One region of the Leuconostoc sp. JNUCC 76 genome, then DNA from elsewhere that is predicted to be linked to it. Evidence: predicted binding sites of a transcription regulator. Region 1 holds the regulator's gene; each other region holds the start of a gene.
The links. The regulator HrcA, encoded in region 1, represses chaperone genes, less so after heat shock. The targets are predictions, from matches to a motif close to TTAGCACTCNNNNNNNNNGAGTGCTAA.

Region 1 (5,467 bases):
GCGGCTGGAATATCTGCTAATTGGAAACGACCCAATGTCTTGTTGTCGGCAGCCATTGAACGTTCACCTTGCAAAACATGGATATCAACAGCTGGTTGATTGTCAGCTGCTGTTGAGAATACTTGTGACTTCGAAGTTGGAATTGTTGTGTTGCGTTCAATCAACTTAGTGAACACACCACCCATTGTCTCAATACCCAATGACAATGGTGTAACATCAAGCAAAACAACGTCCTTAACATCACCAGTGATGACACCACCTTGAACGGCAGCACCCAAAGCAACAGCTTCATCAGGGTTAATTGAGTGGTTAGGTTCCTTACCTGTCATCTTCTTAACAGACTCTTGTACGGCTGGAATACGAGTTGAACCACCATTCAAGATAACTTCATCGATGTCAGAGAATGATAATCCTGCATCTTTCAAAGCATTAAGAACAGGTTGCTCAGCTTTCTTAACCAAATCAGCAGTTAATTCGTTAAACTTTGCACGTGTCAATGATGTCTGCAAGTGCAATGGGCCATTATCACCTGAAGCAATAAATGGTAAATCAATTTGAGCTTCGTTTGCAGATGACAAAGTCTTTTTAGCTGACTCTGCAGCATCCTTCAAACGTTGCAAAGCTAATTTATCATCCTTTAAATCTACGCCATTTTCTGACTTGAATTGTTCTGCCAAATAGTCAATAACTTTGTTATCGAAGTCATCACCACCAAGATGAGTATCACCGTTTGTTGACAAAACTTCAAATACACCATCTCCTAATTCAAGAATTGACACATCGAATGTTCCACCACCTAAGTCATAGACAAGAATTTTTTCATCCTTATCCAACTTATCCAAACCATAGGCTAATGCAGCAGCTGTTGGTTCGTTGATGATACGTTCTACTTCCAAACCAGCAATCTTACCAGCATCCTTAGTAGCTTGACGTTGTGCATCGTTAAAATAGGCAGGAACTGTGATAACAGCCTTTTCTACTTTTTCACCTAAGTAATCTTCAGCATAACCCTTAATATATTGCAAAATCATTGCTGAAATTTCTTGTGGCGTATAGTCTTTACCATTGGCATTAACTTTATAACCAGCTTCACCCATGTGAGACTTGATTGAAATAATCGTGTCTGGGTTTGTAATTGCTTGACGCTTTGCAACATCACCCACTTGACTTTCGCCATTTTTAAATGAGACAACTGAAGGTGTTGTACGACCACCATCTGGATTTGTGATAATCTTTGGTTCGCCACCTTCAAGGACAGCAACAGCTGAGTTTGTCGTTCCTAAATCAATACCAATAATTTTTGACATAAATATTTCTTCCTTTACTTTAAAATCATTTTCATCTTTTTAAGGTGTAGTATCTCATCGATTGAATCACCATGCAAAATTGTGCTTATTTCGCCACTGCAACCATTGCTGGTCGAATTACGCGGTCTTGTAATATGTAACCCTTTTGCAAAACTTGTGCGATCTGGTCAGATTCAACTTCATCTGACTCAACACTTTGAATTGCTTGGTGCTTAGTTGGATCAAAAGATTCACCAATTTCACCTGTTGACGTAATACCATTGTCTGTTAAAGCTTGATTTAACGTCTTAAGCGTCATCTCCACACCTGTTTTAATTTGCTTCGACACTTCATCGTTAGCTTCAACTTGAAGGGCCCTTTCCAAATTATCAACGGCTGGTAATACTGCACTGGCTAATTTTTGTCCATCATACTTGCGTACATTTTGTAGTTCACGCGCATTGCGCTGTTGTATATTTTGAACTTCTGCTTGTGAACGTAATAATTTTTCTTCGAGATTGTTAACTTGCTCTGTTAGCTTATCAATTTCCGCTTGTTGTGGATCAGGCTCCACCTGTAAATCATCGGCTTCAGATTCAATTTCTTCGGTCAAGTTTTCATCAGTTTGATCAGAAATATTCTTATCTTCTACAACTTCTTCGTTTTTTTCTGTCACAGGTGTGACCTCCTAGCTATGTATATTCAATCATTTTGCGACTCAACGCTTCACCAAACGCGTCTGTAAGCAACGTATTGGTACTATATGACATCGGAATTGGACCAAGTAAAGCAATAATACCACTTCCTTGATTTGGCACCAAAAATCCACGAGTAATCATGCTAAACTCTGAAAGTAATGGCTCACCAATCTCGCGTCCAATTTTAACTTGAACATCTCGCGTTGGCGAAGCAATTTGTCTAACATCTTCAGCGTTGTTCAAAAATTCCAACAGAGGCTTCACATCAGCGATATCTGTTTCTTTACTAAAGTCTAAAACATTCAATCGGCCACCAATATGGACGTTATCACCGTTCGAGCGTGCCAACACGTCGCCAAATAATTGCAAAAAAGCAGCTGGCGTTTTAATCATTCGACTCATTTGCGTAGGCAACTCATCAGACTGCATCATATGCAATACATCATTAACCGGTCGACCGACCATCTGATCATTGATGTAGGCGACCATACTTTCCAACGATTCAATCGCCATTTCATTTGGTAATTTAAATGTCTGGCTAGTCACTTTGCCATCATTAGTGACCAATACTGCAATCAACTGATGACCCTCCAATGGAACCAATCGAAATCCCGAAACTTTAATATCAAATCGCCTTGGCTTCAAAATCAACGCAGTATAACCGGTTAAATTTGATAGAGTCCTAGCTGTTTCGTCTAGTAAATCATCTATCTCATGGAAGTTTCCACGGAATGATTGTATGACTGCTTGTACATCTCGATCAGTCGCTCTGCGTGTCATCATTAGGTGATCTAAATAATAACGATACCCTTCGTATGAAGGTACTCGACCAGCAGAAGTATGCAATTTTTTTATAAGATCATCGGATTCTAGCGCTGCCATTTCATTACGAATCGTAGCAGAACTAATTTTAATATCTAGATGTTCTTGTAAACTTTTTGAACCAACCGCATGCTCACGCTGTGTATACTCATAAATAATGGCGGTTAAGATTAACTTTTGTCGTTCTGTTAGCGCCATATTATCGACTCCTTTTAGCACTCACTATATCTAACTGCTAACACTTATTATAATACACTATTTAAAAAATAATGCAAGTCTTTTTAGCACTCTTTTTATAAGAGTGCCAACAAATTGCATTTTATAACTTTGTATTAAAATAATACTTTGTTTGTCTTGCATCTTCACTAAGTTGATCTATCAGTGATTGAACGTTTTCAAATTTCACTTCACCACGCAGATAATGACACCATTGTATCTGAACAAATTCACCATATATTTCTTCTTGATAATCTAAAATGTTAATTTCAACTGTGATTGGACGAGCATCACCAAACGTCACATTGCGTCCGATGCTAGCCATTCCCAGATACCAAGTATCATACACTTTTATTTTTACAGCATAGATACCAATTCCAGGCAACCATTCCTTTTCAGGCGTTTGTATATTAGCAGTTGGGAAGCCTAATTCACGACCTCTAGCCTCACCATGGACGACTATACCTGATGTCGAATGGGCACGACCAAGCTGCTGTGCGGCGCCATCTACGTTCCCTTGATCTAACATCGATCGAATTGTTGAAGAAGAAACTTTTCGACTATAATCATCAAATTCAGACACAGTAACAACGTCAAAGCGATTAGTTGCATATGTTGCTAAATGTAGCATATCACTATTCGTACCCGCTGCACCGTACAAATGGTCAAATCCTGCTACCACCGTAGCAGGATTTAATTGCATGACCACCTCATCTACAAACTGTTGACCACCTAATTTAGCAAGTTTAGAAGTAAACTGCATAACATAAACCCGATCAACACCTAGTTGGCTCATGATGGACTTCTTTTTGGCTAAAGGTGTTAAATAGCGTAGTGGTTGTTTCAACGTCTGAAAAGCTACGATTGGATGTGGATCATAGGTCAACACAGCCAAAGGCACCCCTTGTTTTTCAGCTTCTGCTTTCGCACGAGCTAAAACAGCCTGATGCCCGCGATGAACACCGTCAAAAAAGCCCATTGCAACAACCTGTTGAACCGGCTTTTTAAAATTTAATATGGGATAATGTAAACGAATTAATTCTGTCATAGTCATTGGTTATCAAATACATAACGAGAACGCCATAATTGCTCAATCTCGTCATATTGATATACTGCTTTCAGTTTGTTTTGATAATATAATTGTAAATAGCTGTCATTTGCAGGCCAACTAGAAATTTTCTGACCATTTTTTACAGCAAACCATTCATTTTCACTCAAAGTTTTAGTTGGCCACTTCAATACTTCTCTAATAGGTATTACTTGTTTTAATACTTCTTCGTACGCTAGTGTGGACAAAAAATCAAGGTCGCGTGCTTCAGAAATTTTGAATCCGCTCCCCATCGTTCGAGTCAATTGTGTCATTGTTGCCGGGGTCCCAATTATTTTGCCTGCATCTACCGCTAAAGTACGAATATACGTGCCCTTGGAAACTGTGGCTTCAAACTTGAATACCTGCTTACCATCTATAAATTTAATACCGGATGTACGTTTAAAGTCATGAATTACCGCTTTACGAACTGGACGTTCAACAGTCTCACCATTTCGAGCATACTCATAGAGCCGCTTACCATTCACTTTTACAGCAGAGTACATAGGTGGCTTTTGTGTGATTTCACCATTTAATTGCTGTATTGCTTGATCAATTTTCTGATCAGAAAAAGGCGTTACGATATCCAGCTGATCAACGATTTCACCATCAAGATCCTCTGTTTCTGTTGAAAACCCTAATGTAATTTCTCCAATATAACTTTTTGGCCGTGTTTGCAATTCATCAATCAACTTTGTCGCTTTACCTAAAGCAACTACTAGGACACCATCAACATTCGGATCTAAAGTTCCAGCATGCCCAACCTTTTTTTGACCAATAATACGGCGTACTCTACTAACAACATCAAAAGATGTCATACTACGAGGCTTATTGATAACTAACAAACCATCAACTATCTGATTCTTTGTCATCTTGTAATTCCCCTACTTGCCACACGTTTTGTCCTGCATAAACAGAACCATACCGAATATTTGGTAGGGCTTGGTTTGCCCAAACAACATAAATGCGTAGTGCTTCATGATCAGCAGATAGCACCTTCTGATTTGTCGTTCCAATAACATCACCTGCATGTAATTGTTGTCCTAAACCGTATTGAGCCAACCGAACAACATTTGATGTGCCCACGACAGTGACAGTTACAGTCTGTTCTGAAATATCTGTTAGCGTCAAATAGTCATTAGTGGACTCAGTAACAATCCCCGAAACTGGTGCCATTAAATTACCGCCATGCGGCACTAGCATAACCCCGTTTTTAGTTTTAAAGGGTTCATCACGGCTGTCGGTAATTTTTTGTAAATCCCCAGTCACTGGCGCCACTAAAACAGGCGTATCATTATTACGCGCTAATCTAGTCGCATTGATTTGACCCGTACTCTTCAATTGTGATAATTTTTTTT
Region 2 (5,467 bases), 910 kb from region 1:
TGTCTGACAGTTTCATTTGGGTAGCATCATAACGAATCCAATGATAGTCACCAATTTGATACCAAAATTGACCATTACCAGAAATAGCGCGTAATTGAGTTGCCCAAAAAGTATTTGGGTTTAAGTTTGTCGTAACGTTTGATAAGTTATCTGGCTCTAGAAAAACTTGTACACTGGTTACTGTTTCGATAAACATGTTAATACGGTGTACAGCTTGCCATACTTGTGGCCGATAATGAAGCTCTAATGACTGAGGTAGGCTACCAAACAATCCCGTCAAAGATCCAGAATTATCGATATACTGATAATTGGCGATATCTAAAATAGCGATTTCGTAGGGTGTGCCTACTTCGCCATCTAGTCTTGTTGGTTCGTGTAACTCATCACCAGTTGCTATATTTTTATAATAAACCCATACGGGCGATGTATTTGCCATAATATCCCCTTTGAATATACCTACACATTATATCACAAACAAAAAACGACCCGAAAGTCGTTTCATATCACACGCAAGTTAAATTTTATTTACAGTAACTGGTTCTGGTTTAACTTCACTAATAACAAATTCGTTATGAACAATGTCAGCTTGCAAATGATGAACATTTGGGTGCTCTAAATAGAAGTCAGCGATACCATCGGCAATTTTGTCTTGCATGACACGACGGAGAGGTCGAGCACCCATTGCAGGGTCATAACCGAGCTCCACTAATTTCTTCTTAGCAGCAGTGCTCAAATCAATGTGCAAATCGTTGTCAGACAAGTTATCATTCATATCGGTCAATAGTAAGTCGACAATCTTTAGTAAATGATCTTGTGACAAAGGTTGGAAATCAATGATATCGTCTAAACGGTTCAAGAATTCTGGACGGAAATAATTTTCCAAACGTTGCATCAAACGATTTTGTTGATCAACTTGGGCGAATCCCACAGGCGTATTTCCTGTATCTGTTGAACCAGCGTTAGAAGTCATAATAATGACAGTATCTTTGAAACTCACTATGTGACCTTGTGCATCAGTTAGACGGCCATCATCAAGAATCTGTAAGAACATGTTCATTACATCTGGATGTGCTTTTTCTACTTCATCAAAGAGTACCAATGAGTAGGGGCGACGGCGAACTTGTTCTGTTAATTGACCGGCCTCTTCGTAACCGACATAACCGGCAGGAGCACCAATCATTTTAGAAACGGTATGTTTTTCCATGTACTCTGACATGTCGAAACGAATCATGGCATCTTTGCTACCAAACATTTCCTTAGCTAATTGCTTGGCAGTTTCAGTCTTACCAACACCGGTCGGTCCGACAAATAGGAATGATCCAATTGGACGACCAGATTTTGTTAGACCAATACGATTACGGCGAATCGCCTTGGCTACTTTTTCTACTGCCTCATCTTGACCAATAACATGTTTCGATAAGTTTTTATCCAAATCTTTTAGTTGATTAGCTTCGTTTTCTTTTAAAGCTCCGACAGGAATATCGGTTTTATCTTCAACAATTTTTAAGATGTCTTGTTCTGTTACTGTTTGTGGCTTTGACATCTCCGGGTGAGCCTCGACTTGTGCCTTCTGCGACTCAAGTTGGTTAACCTGATCACGCCAATAGCTTGCTTTTTCAAAATCTTCTTTATCAATTGCTTCTTGCTTTAATTTATCAGCTGCTTCGATGTTCACTTGAATAGTTTTGGGATCCGCAACTTTCATTGTCAAATTTTTACGTGAACCAGCTTCATCAAGCAAATCAATTGCTTTATCCGGTAGAAATCTTTCTGGAATATAACGGTCAGATAGTTCAACAGCTGCTTGAAGGGCAGAATCGCTGAATGTAACATAGTGATACTTTTCATATCGTTCACTAATTCCTTCTAAAATCGTGATAGTTTCTTCCTTAGAAGGTTCTTCAACTTGCACTGGTTGGAAACGACGGGCAATAGCACCATCTTTTTCAATCTTTCGATACTCGTTTAAAGTTGTTGCACCGATTAATTGGAATTCACCACGAGCTAGGGCAGGTTTCAAAATGTTACCTGCATCCATACCGCCTTCAGCATTTCCGGCACCCATAATTTCATGAATTTCATCAATGAATAAGATGACATCATCACTGTTCGTAACTTCTTTCATTAATTCACGCATCCGTGCTTCGAATTGACCACGCATGCTCGTACCTTGAACTAAGGCCGACATTTCCAAACGAATAACTTCTTTATGCTGTAACTTTTCAGGCACCTTTCCAGCCACAATAGCTTGCGCTAGGCCTTCAACAATAGCTGTTTTACCAACACCAGGTTCACCAATTAGTACTGGATTATTCTTTGTACGACGATTTAAAATTTCAATTGTGCGAGCAACTTCGTTATCTCGACCAATAACAGGGTCGAGCTTTCCATCGCGAGCTTGTTTGGTCAAATTAATACCAAACTCATCAAGTAAGCGTCTTTTTTTATTACCATTATTATTTTTTTGTGCTTGTGTATTTTGTTGTCCTTGTGCTTGCGCCATTTGTTCATTCATTGCGCGAAACATTTCATCTAAATTACCAAAACCAAACGAATCTTGTTGTGCCATATCTTTTACTTAGTGTGAAGCACCATGGAATACAGTTATTGCATTTCACCATAGTATTGCACACGATTCCTTTCTGTAGGTTATGCTTTAATTATAGCACGATTTAAGAAAAATGCAATTAAAATTAGCACTCTTTAAAGTAGAGTGCTAATTTTAAAAATGTTATACTGTCTATGAGGTGAATTATGAATTATACACAAGCACTAAATGATCTGCGTGATGGGAAAATAGACGAAATTGAAGTGACACCAGCAGTATTTCCGGAATTTCAGAAGGCTTGGGCAAATTTCGCATATCAAAATACTATTCGTGGTATTGCTCACGCTCACGGTAAAGTTACTTATGTTCGTTCAAATTGATGTGCGAATTAAACCATTTTTATGCTACAATATTATAAGTTAAGTAAAATTTAAATGTGTTGCAATAGCAGTCGTAACACGATAAGGGGCAGTACAGTGGCATTTTCATTTGGACAAAAAAATGTTGGTATCGATCTGGGTACCGCTAACACATATGTATATATCGAAGGTCGTGGTATCATATTGCGTGAACCATCAGTAGTTGCGCGTAATACACAAACCAATGAAGTCGTTGCTGTAGGTTCTGAAGCTAAAGACATGTTAGGCCGAACGCCTGCAAGTATCGCTGCTATCCGTCCGATGCGTGACGGTGTTATTGCAGATTACGATACAACTGTTGCAATGATTCGTTATTATTTGCAAAAAGCACTTGGCGGTCGTATTGGCAAACCTTATGTAACGATTGGTGTACCTTCGGGTGTAACAGCTGTCGAAAGGCGTGCTGTTATTGATGCTGCCCGTGTTGCTGGCGCGCGTGACGCTTATGTCATAGAGGAGCCCTTTGCCGCAGCGGTTGGTGCTGGGCTACCAGTTATGGATCCTACTGGATCAATGGTTGTTGACATGGGCGGCGGAACGACTGATGTTGCGACAATTTCATTAGGTGGAATTGTTTCAAGTCGTTCAATCCGTGTAGCTGGAGACAAGCTGGACGAAGCAATTGCTAATTTTGTTCGCAACAAATATAACGTTACCATTGGTGAACCGACAGCTGAAAGACTCAAAATCGAAATTGGTGCTGCATCACTTGCTTTAGCACGTACCTTGCCAAATGCTACGGTCAGAGGTCGCGACTTGTTGACTGGTTTGCCTAAGACAATTGATGTTACCGCTGAAGATGTATCCACATCAATTCAAGAGCCGGTGCAAGAAATCGTGGCGGCTATTCGTGAGACGTTAGAATCGACTCAACCTGAATTAGCTGCAGATGTTATTGATCACGGTATGATTTTGACCGGTGGTGGGGCATTATTACGCGACATTGAAAAAATTATTCAAGATGCAACCAAGGTACCAGTCTTAATAGCTAACGAGCCGTTAGATGCAGTTGCTATTGGTACTGGAGAGGCGTTGAAATCTATTGATGTCATGCGACAAAAGTAATGGTAGTTTAAAATAGCGTGGCGCTTGCGCTACGCTATTATTTATTTTCAAGAATTAATGTTAAATAAAAGTTTCTAAGTAAAACAAGGTAGCATACCATTGGAAGTAGATGAAATTGTCAACTATTTTTAGAAGTGGTAACTGGCTTTTTTGGGTAAATACATGAAAAAAATATTTTCATCACGCACGTTGGTATCAATAATTGTTGCGTTTATAATAATTGTAAGTTTAATTGCCGGATCAAATTGGTGGGCCAAAAGAACGAATACGCCGCCTTTTTTACAGCGTTTTGGGAATGATTTAGCGGGTGGTGTTAGTCGTATTATTGCTGTCCCAACGACTGCCGTTGGGCGCACAGCAAATAGTATTACTAATCTGTTAGATACATTTGAAGAAAACAAAAGGTTGAAATCTAAGATTGATGAATTTGCTCAGGACAAAGTTCATTTACAAACAGTTGAAGAAGAGAACAAATCTCTGAAGCAACAATTAAAACTAAAAGCCACATTAACAGATTATAAAACAGTTTCGGCTGTCACAATTAGTCGTTCACCAACGACATGGCAGTCACAATTAGTTATTGATGAAGGATCCAATTCGGGTTTGAAAAAAGGGATGCCAGTACTTGCAGGAGCCGGAATTATTGGCCGTATTAGTGAAGTAAACACAACTAATTCAAAAGTGGCTTTGATTTCTGATACTAGTTCCGACGCTAATAGATTTGCGATTAAAATTAAGGGTGATGATGGTGATGTTAACGGCATCGTAACAAGTTTTAATCGTGAGAAAAATCAATTAATTATGGGGCAAGTCACATCAAATAATAAAATCAGTAAAGGTGATTTAGTTGAAACTTCTGGACTTGGTGGTGTTATTCCAGCAGGACTGTATGTTGGTAAGGTTGCCAGTGTTACGACGGATGATTATGGTTTATCCAAGAAAATATACATTGAACCTGCGGCTGATTTAGGTAATATCACCACAGTTATGGTTGCAATTTCACAGATAGGAGCAAATTAATGGCATTTTGGCAATTGACGCGAATGCGTGTAATTTATCCTGTGTTATTATTTTTGGTATTGTTTGTTGATGGAACATTCATGTCTAGCATGGGGGGGTTCTTTACACAATTTCCTTGGCACATTCTACCCACTTTGACACTTGGTTGGCTCTTTTTGGGTGTCCAATTTGATGTTGAAAACGAGCTACCTTTTTGGTTTTATGTTGTAGTCATTGGTATACTGTTTGATATGTACTACACTGGCATTTTTGGTACATATACTTTTGCATTTATTGCCGCGGTAGCTATGATGAAGCAATTGCATGAAGTGCTAGATGAGCGTCTAGTAAGTGGCTTACTTTTATATCTAGCTGGCTTGCTTATTTACCTACTAATTTCTTATGTTAGTGGATTTGTTACTGGGATTGCTAATGT
Region 3 (5,467 bases), 430 kb from region 1:
GCCCAAATTAACAACAATACTGAGAAAACAATCGTATAAGAAGAAATGACCCATTGTAAATCAGAATATGATGCATTCAAACTGGTTTGAATACTAGGTAAAGCGACGTTGACAACTGTGGTGTCAATTAACGCCATAAACACTCCGAGTGAAATAGCAATTAACGCTAACCAACGCTTAGAGTTTGTTTTTTCGTGTACTAAATTTTGCATTATTCTAATTCACTTTCAATTTTGTCGACATAATCTAAATAGGTGTTGGCTAAATCAATTTGTAACTGATTCAACCTACGCGCAGATGGTAAAAAAGTGGCCCCTGCGTGACGTACTTCTAATTCCGCCAAATGTTTCTTATAACCATCACGCTGAGATAATTTTTCCGAACGAAAATCATCAATAATTTGTTGTGCTAATTGCGCATCAACCAATTCCAAGCCAGATAATTTGAACAAATAAACATCATCTAGGTGCGCATTTTGCTGAACTGGTTCTCTCATCAATTCATCAAAACGAGCTCTACCAGCAGGTGTAATATGTATTTTTTTCTTGCCTCGCCAATCAATATCATCTGTCATCACAATCGTCCCAGCAGTTTTCATCTTTTCCAATAAGGGATACAAAACACCAAAACTAACTTTTCGATGGGCACCCAAAATATTTTCCAAGACAAAACGCAACTTATATGCCGAACGATCCGTGAATAATAATTGACCTAAAATATAAAGTTCATACATAAAACACCCTCCGTGTATCTAATAGATATATTCATTTAATTATGTTATATCTATTAGATATAATTGTCAAGCGTTATTTTGCAAACAAAAAAAGCAACCCTTAATTGGGTCGCTTTTAGATGTATGATTACATCATGCCCGGCATACCACCTTGTGGCATAGCAGCTGGTGCGTCATCTTTTGGCTCTTCAGCAACAACAGCTTCTGTTGTCAACAATAAGGCTGAAACAGAGGCAGCATTTTGCAATGCTGAACGTGTTACTTTAGTAGGATCCACAATACCAGCGGCAATCATGTCTACCCACTCATCAGTAGCAGCGTTGTAACCAAATCCTTCTTTTTGTTCCTTCAACTTGTTAACAATCACTGATCCTTCTAAGCCAGCATTTTCAGCGATTTGACGAACAGGTGATTCCAATGCTTTAATAACAGTATTGATACCAGTTTGAACGTCGCCTTCTTCTGACAATGCTGAAACAGCAGCAATAACATTTACCAATGCTGTACCACCACCGGCAACGAAACCTTCTTCAACAGCAGCACGCGTTGCATTCAAAGCATCTTCAATGCGGTACTTACGTTCTTTCAATTCAGTTTCTGTGGCTGCACCAACGTTAATAACAGCAACACCACCAGCCAACTTTGCAAGACGTTCTTGCAACTTTTCACGATCAAAATCAGAAGTTGTTTCAGCAATTTGTTGCTTGATTGTGTCAACACGAGATGCGACAGCACCCTTATCACCTGAACCTTCAACAATTGTTGTGTTGTCCTTAGTAATATTAACCTTTGAAGCCTGACCTAGTTGTTCAATCGTAACATCCTTCAAATTCAATCCGAGATCTTCAGTGATTACTGTACCACCGGTTAAGATAGCGATATCTTCCAATTGTGCCTTACGACGATCACCAAATCCTGGTGCCTTAACCGCAACAACGTTGAATGTACCGCGCATCTTGTTCAAAACTAATGTTGGCAAGGCTTCACCGGTGATATCATCAGCAATGATCAACAAAGCACGTCCTTGTTCAACAACACTTTGCAATACTGGCAAAATATCTTGAATGTTACCAATCTTCTTATCAGTAATCAAGATGTATGGATTATCTAGATTAGCTTCCATTTTGTCATTGTCGGTCACCATGTATTGTGACATGTAACCACGATCGAATTGCATACCTTCAACAACGTCAAGTGTTGTTTCGATACCCTTTGATTCTTCAATAGTGATCACACCGTCATTACCAACTTTATTCATCGCTTCAGCAATCAATTCACCAACTTCTTCATTGGCGGCTGAAATTGATGCAATTTGAGCAATTTCATCTTTAGTATTAACTGTGTGTGACATTTCATGCAACTTTGCAACGGCTGCAGCAGTGGCTTTTTCAATTCCTGTTCGAATACCAACAGGGTTAGCACCGGCAGTCACATTCTTCAAGCCCTCACCAACAATTGCTTGAGTCAAAACAGTGGCGGTTGTTGTACCATCACCTGCGATATCATTTGTCTTTGAAGCAACTTCAGCGACAAGCTTAGCACCCATATTTTCAAAATGATCTTCTAATTCAATTGCCTTGGCAATCGTTACACCATCATTTGTAATCGTTGGTGCACCATATGATTGTTCCAAAACCACGTTACGACCCTTTGGTCCAATTGTTGTTTTAACTGTATCAGCTAATTTATCAACACCCGCCTTCATCTTTGCGCGTGCATCTTCTGAAAACTTTAATTCTTTAGCCATGATTTAAATATCTCCTTTGATTTGATAATTATTCGACGACTGCAACAATGTCTTTTTCGTGCAAAGCTAAATAGTCTTGCCCCTCAAATGACACTTCTTGTCCTGCATACTTATCAAACAAGACTTCATCACCGACTTTAACTGTCAAATCACGGACTGTGCCATCATTTAAGACATAACCCGTACCCGCAGCTACAACTTTACCAGTAACAGGCTTGTCCTTAGCATTACTTGCCAAAACAATCCCACCGACAGTTTCTTCTGCAGCTTCCGTTACTTCAATAATCACACGATCACCTAATGGCTTCAACATGGATTCATACCTCCGAGATTTTCTTTTTAGCACTCTTTTATAATGAGTGCTAATTACAACTTTAAGTATATCACTATCGTACTAAATGTCAATAAAAAAGACATGATATAGACACCATGTCTTTAAAAAAATGTACCACCATGGGCTTCAGAAATATCATAAGCAATTGTGAAAGCTTCAGGATCAACTTGATGAATACCACGCAAAAAATGATTATATTCATGATTATCAAGCACGACCATAAGCATTTCCCGACCATCACCCATATAACCACCCCGAACATCCATAATAGTAAAACCTTTATCACCATCAATTAAATATTTTTTTAAATCATCAATACGATGATTTGTTGTGATATAAACCATTTTACGACGATCTAATCCTGTCTCAATGTAATTCATAACCACAGCGGTGATAACTAACGAAAAGAGTGCCAAAATTAATGCTTCTAATCCCTCAGTAGCCAAGTTACCCAAAGAAACAACAGTATCAATTGCTAACAAGGACAATGCAGGTGAAATACGAAAATATTTTTTAAAAATCATTGGAGGGACTGCAGTACCTCCACTTGAAGCATCAATACGATATAGTAATGCCACGCCAACAGCAAAAATACTGCCCCCCACCAAAACTGCAAATGTTCGGTCATGTAGTACTTGAAAACTTGGTGTTATTTTTAGTAATACAGGTAACACAATACTGCCAAATGCAATTCGAGCCGTCGTACCGCGATCTAAAAAAACACCCGCCAAAACAATCATAATCAAATTAACAACCAAAACAGTTGCTGCACGATCAAATCCAACCAATTCATTCATCAAAATAGCAAATCCCGTAGCACCACCGGCAGCAACTTTTGCGGGTGCATAGAAAAAATTGATACTAATTGCCACGATTTCCAGTGCCATTACAATAACAATATAGCGTAGTGCTTGATAATTCTTAAGTATTTTCATTTAGTATCCTCATTGTTTGTGGCATTTGAAAATTTATTTATGTTTAAAACGTGCCCGGACTGTGTCCCATAAAGTAGGCATACGTAGTATTTTTTCATTTCCAAGGTGCTCGCGCATTACTTTAAGTACGCTACCTGACTCCTTAGCAGAAAAATACAGTTCTACCTTATCCGTTTTAATTTTAAATCGACGACTTACTCGTTCTCCTGAAACGTGTACATATACGGCCATCACATTTTGCCATGGAATTTGAATATAATCTTCAACGTTATTATCATTGAAAAACTCAAATGCCCTATCACCTACTAAAATCTTACCATATTTAGCCCCAATACCAAGATAAGAAATCCCCGGTGTTGCTAATTCTGCCTTCGTATTCAAAGATTGTACCATGATTTCTTTCCCCTAACTTCTTATGTATTGACAAAAGCGCTCGCCTCATCGACAAGCACTTTTATCAGAAATCTTATTACATTATGTTTAAAGCATGCATTGCGATACCAAAGATGAAAATACCAATAATCATAACAATTGGAGAAACCTTCTTCTTTAACAACCACATTGCCAAGAATGTCAACAAAAGACCCATCAAACCAGGAATCAAGCTATCTAAGTTACTTTGTAAAGTATTAGGCGCCATCTTAGTTAAAGACAACCCTGATGCCTGTTCACTTAAAATTTTTTGTAATTGTCCACCTGTAACGGCGCCATTTGGGAAGTTAATATAAGCCCCTTCGGACAACTTCTTTGCAGGTAACTCAAGAATAAATTTAATCGATACCCAACGTTCAACTAAGACCGCTAAGATAAACATTCCTAAAATCGAAGCACCTTTGGTAATATCTTTTAGTAAGCCACCTGATAAATCTTGTGTGATAGCGCTACCAGCTTTATAACCAAATTCTTGTGTATACCATAAGAAGGCCATACGGATAATATTCCAAAGAACAAAGAATAGGATAGGGCCAAGAATATTACCGCTCATTGCTAAGGATGCACCTAATGCACCTATAATTGGTCGAATCGTAAACCAAAAGACAGGATCACCAATTCCAGCTAGCGGACCCATCATACCAATCTTAACCCCTTGAATGGCAGTATCATCAATCGGAGCACCGTTGGCACGTTCTTCTTCCAAGGCCAATGTTACACCAAGAATAGGTGAAGCAACATAAGGATGAGTGTTAAAAAATTCTAGATGTCGCTGCAAGGCAGCTGAACGATCTTCTTTTGACTTGTATAACTTTTTAATCGCCGGAATCATGGCATAAGCCCATCCAACGTTTTGCATACGTTCGTAGTTCCATGATCCTTGCAAGAATTGTGAACGCCATGCAACTGACATACGATCTTTTCGTGTTAGTTCAATTTTTGTTTCAGCCATTATCTTGCCCCTTTCTAATACTTATTCAAAATGTCGCCGACTGGATCGCCGCCACCATTTGAACCGCCGCCGTTGTTGTTACCACCCATCTTTGACAAATTAATATAAATCAAAGCAAGAGCAAGACCGATTGCACCTAAAGCAATTAATGTCAGTTCACTAACAGCTGCAAGTGCAAAACCAATGGCGAAGAATGGCCATACTTCACGTGTTGCCATCATATTGATAACCAAGGCATAACCTACGGCAACAACCATACCACCACCGATTGTCATACCACCAGTCAACCATTCAGGCATTGATGTTAATACTGCTCGAACAGCTGCTGCAGGAA

Region 2: a site for HrcA is predicted at 2,694-2,720, ahead of JNUCC76_RS02780 (protein YkzS). Genes of this name have one in related genera too.
Region 3: a site for HrcA is predicted at 2,820-2,846, ahead of groES (co-chaperone GroES). Genes of this name have one in related genera too.

Annotation. Positions count from the first base shown of each region.
Region 1 covers NZ_CM132206.1:1,430,123-1,435,589, forward strand. The annotation lists gene dnaK (molecular chaperone DnaK) at 1-1,307, opposite strand, end outside; gene grpE (nucleotide exchange factor GrpE) at 1,393-1,962, opposite strand; gene hrcA (heat-inducible transcriptional repressor HrcA) at 1,979-3,004, opposite strand; gene ribF (riboflavin biosynthesis protein RibF) at 3,126-4,070, opposite strand; gene truB (tRNA pseudouridine(55) synthase TruB) at 4,073-4,981, opposite strand; gene JNUCC76_RS07275 (PTS sugar transporter subunit IIA) at 4,959-5,467, opposite strand, start outside.
Region 2 covers NZ_CM132206.1:524,815-530,281, forward strand. The annotation lists gene JNUCC76_RS02770 (MucBP domain-containing protein) at 1-436, opposite strand, end outside; gene JNUCC76_RS02775 (ATP-dependent Clp protease ATP-binding subunit) at 515-2,569, opposite strand; gene JNUCC76_RS02780 (protein YkzS) at 2,755-2,928, shown strand; gene JNUCC76_RS02785 (rod shape-determining protein) at 3,025-4,032, shown strand; gene mreC (rod shape-determining protein MreC) at 4,195-5,052, shown strand; gene mreD (rod shape-determining protein MreD) at 5,052-5,467, shown strand, end outside.
Region 3 covers NZ_CM132206.1:1,855,178-1,860,644, forward strand. The annotation lists gene JNUCC76_RS09360 (DHA2 family efflux MFS transporter permease subunit) at 1-212, opposite strand, end outside; gene JNUCC76_RS09365 (PadR family transcriptional regulator) at 212-733, opposite strand; gene groL (chaperonin GroEL) at 861-2,480, opposite strand; gene groES (co-chaperone GroES) at 2,509-2,793, opposite strand; gene JNUCC76_RS09380 (YitT family protein) at 2,916-3,749, opposite strand; gene JNUCC76_RS09385 (DUF956 family protein) at 3,783-4,142, opposite strand; gene JNUCC76_RS09390 (PTS system mannose/fructose/sorbose family transporter subunit IID) at 4,219-5,133, opposite strand; gene JNUCC76_RS09395 (PTS mannose/fructose/sorbose transporter subunit IIC) at 5,148-5,467, opposite strand, start outside.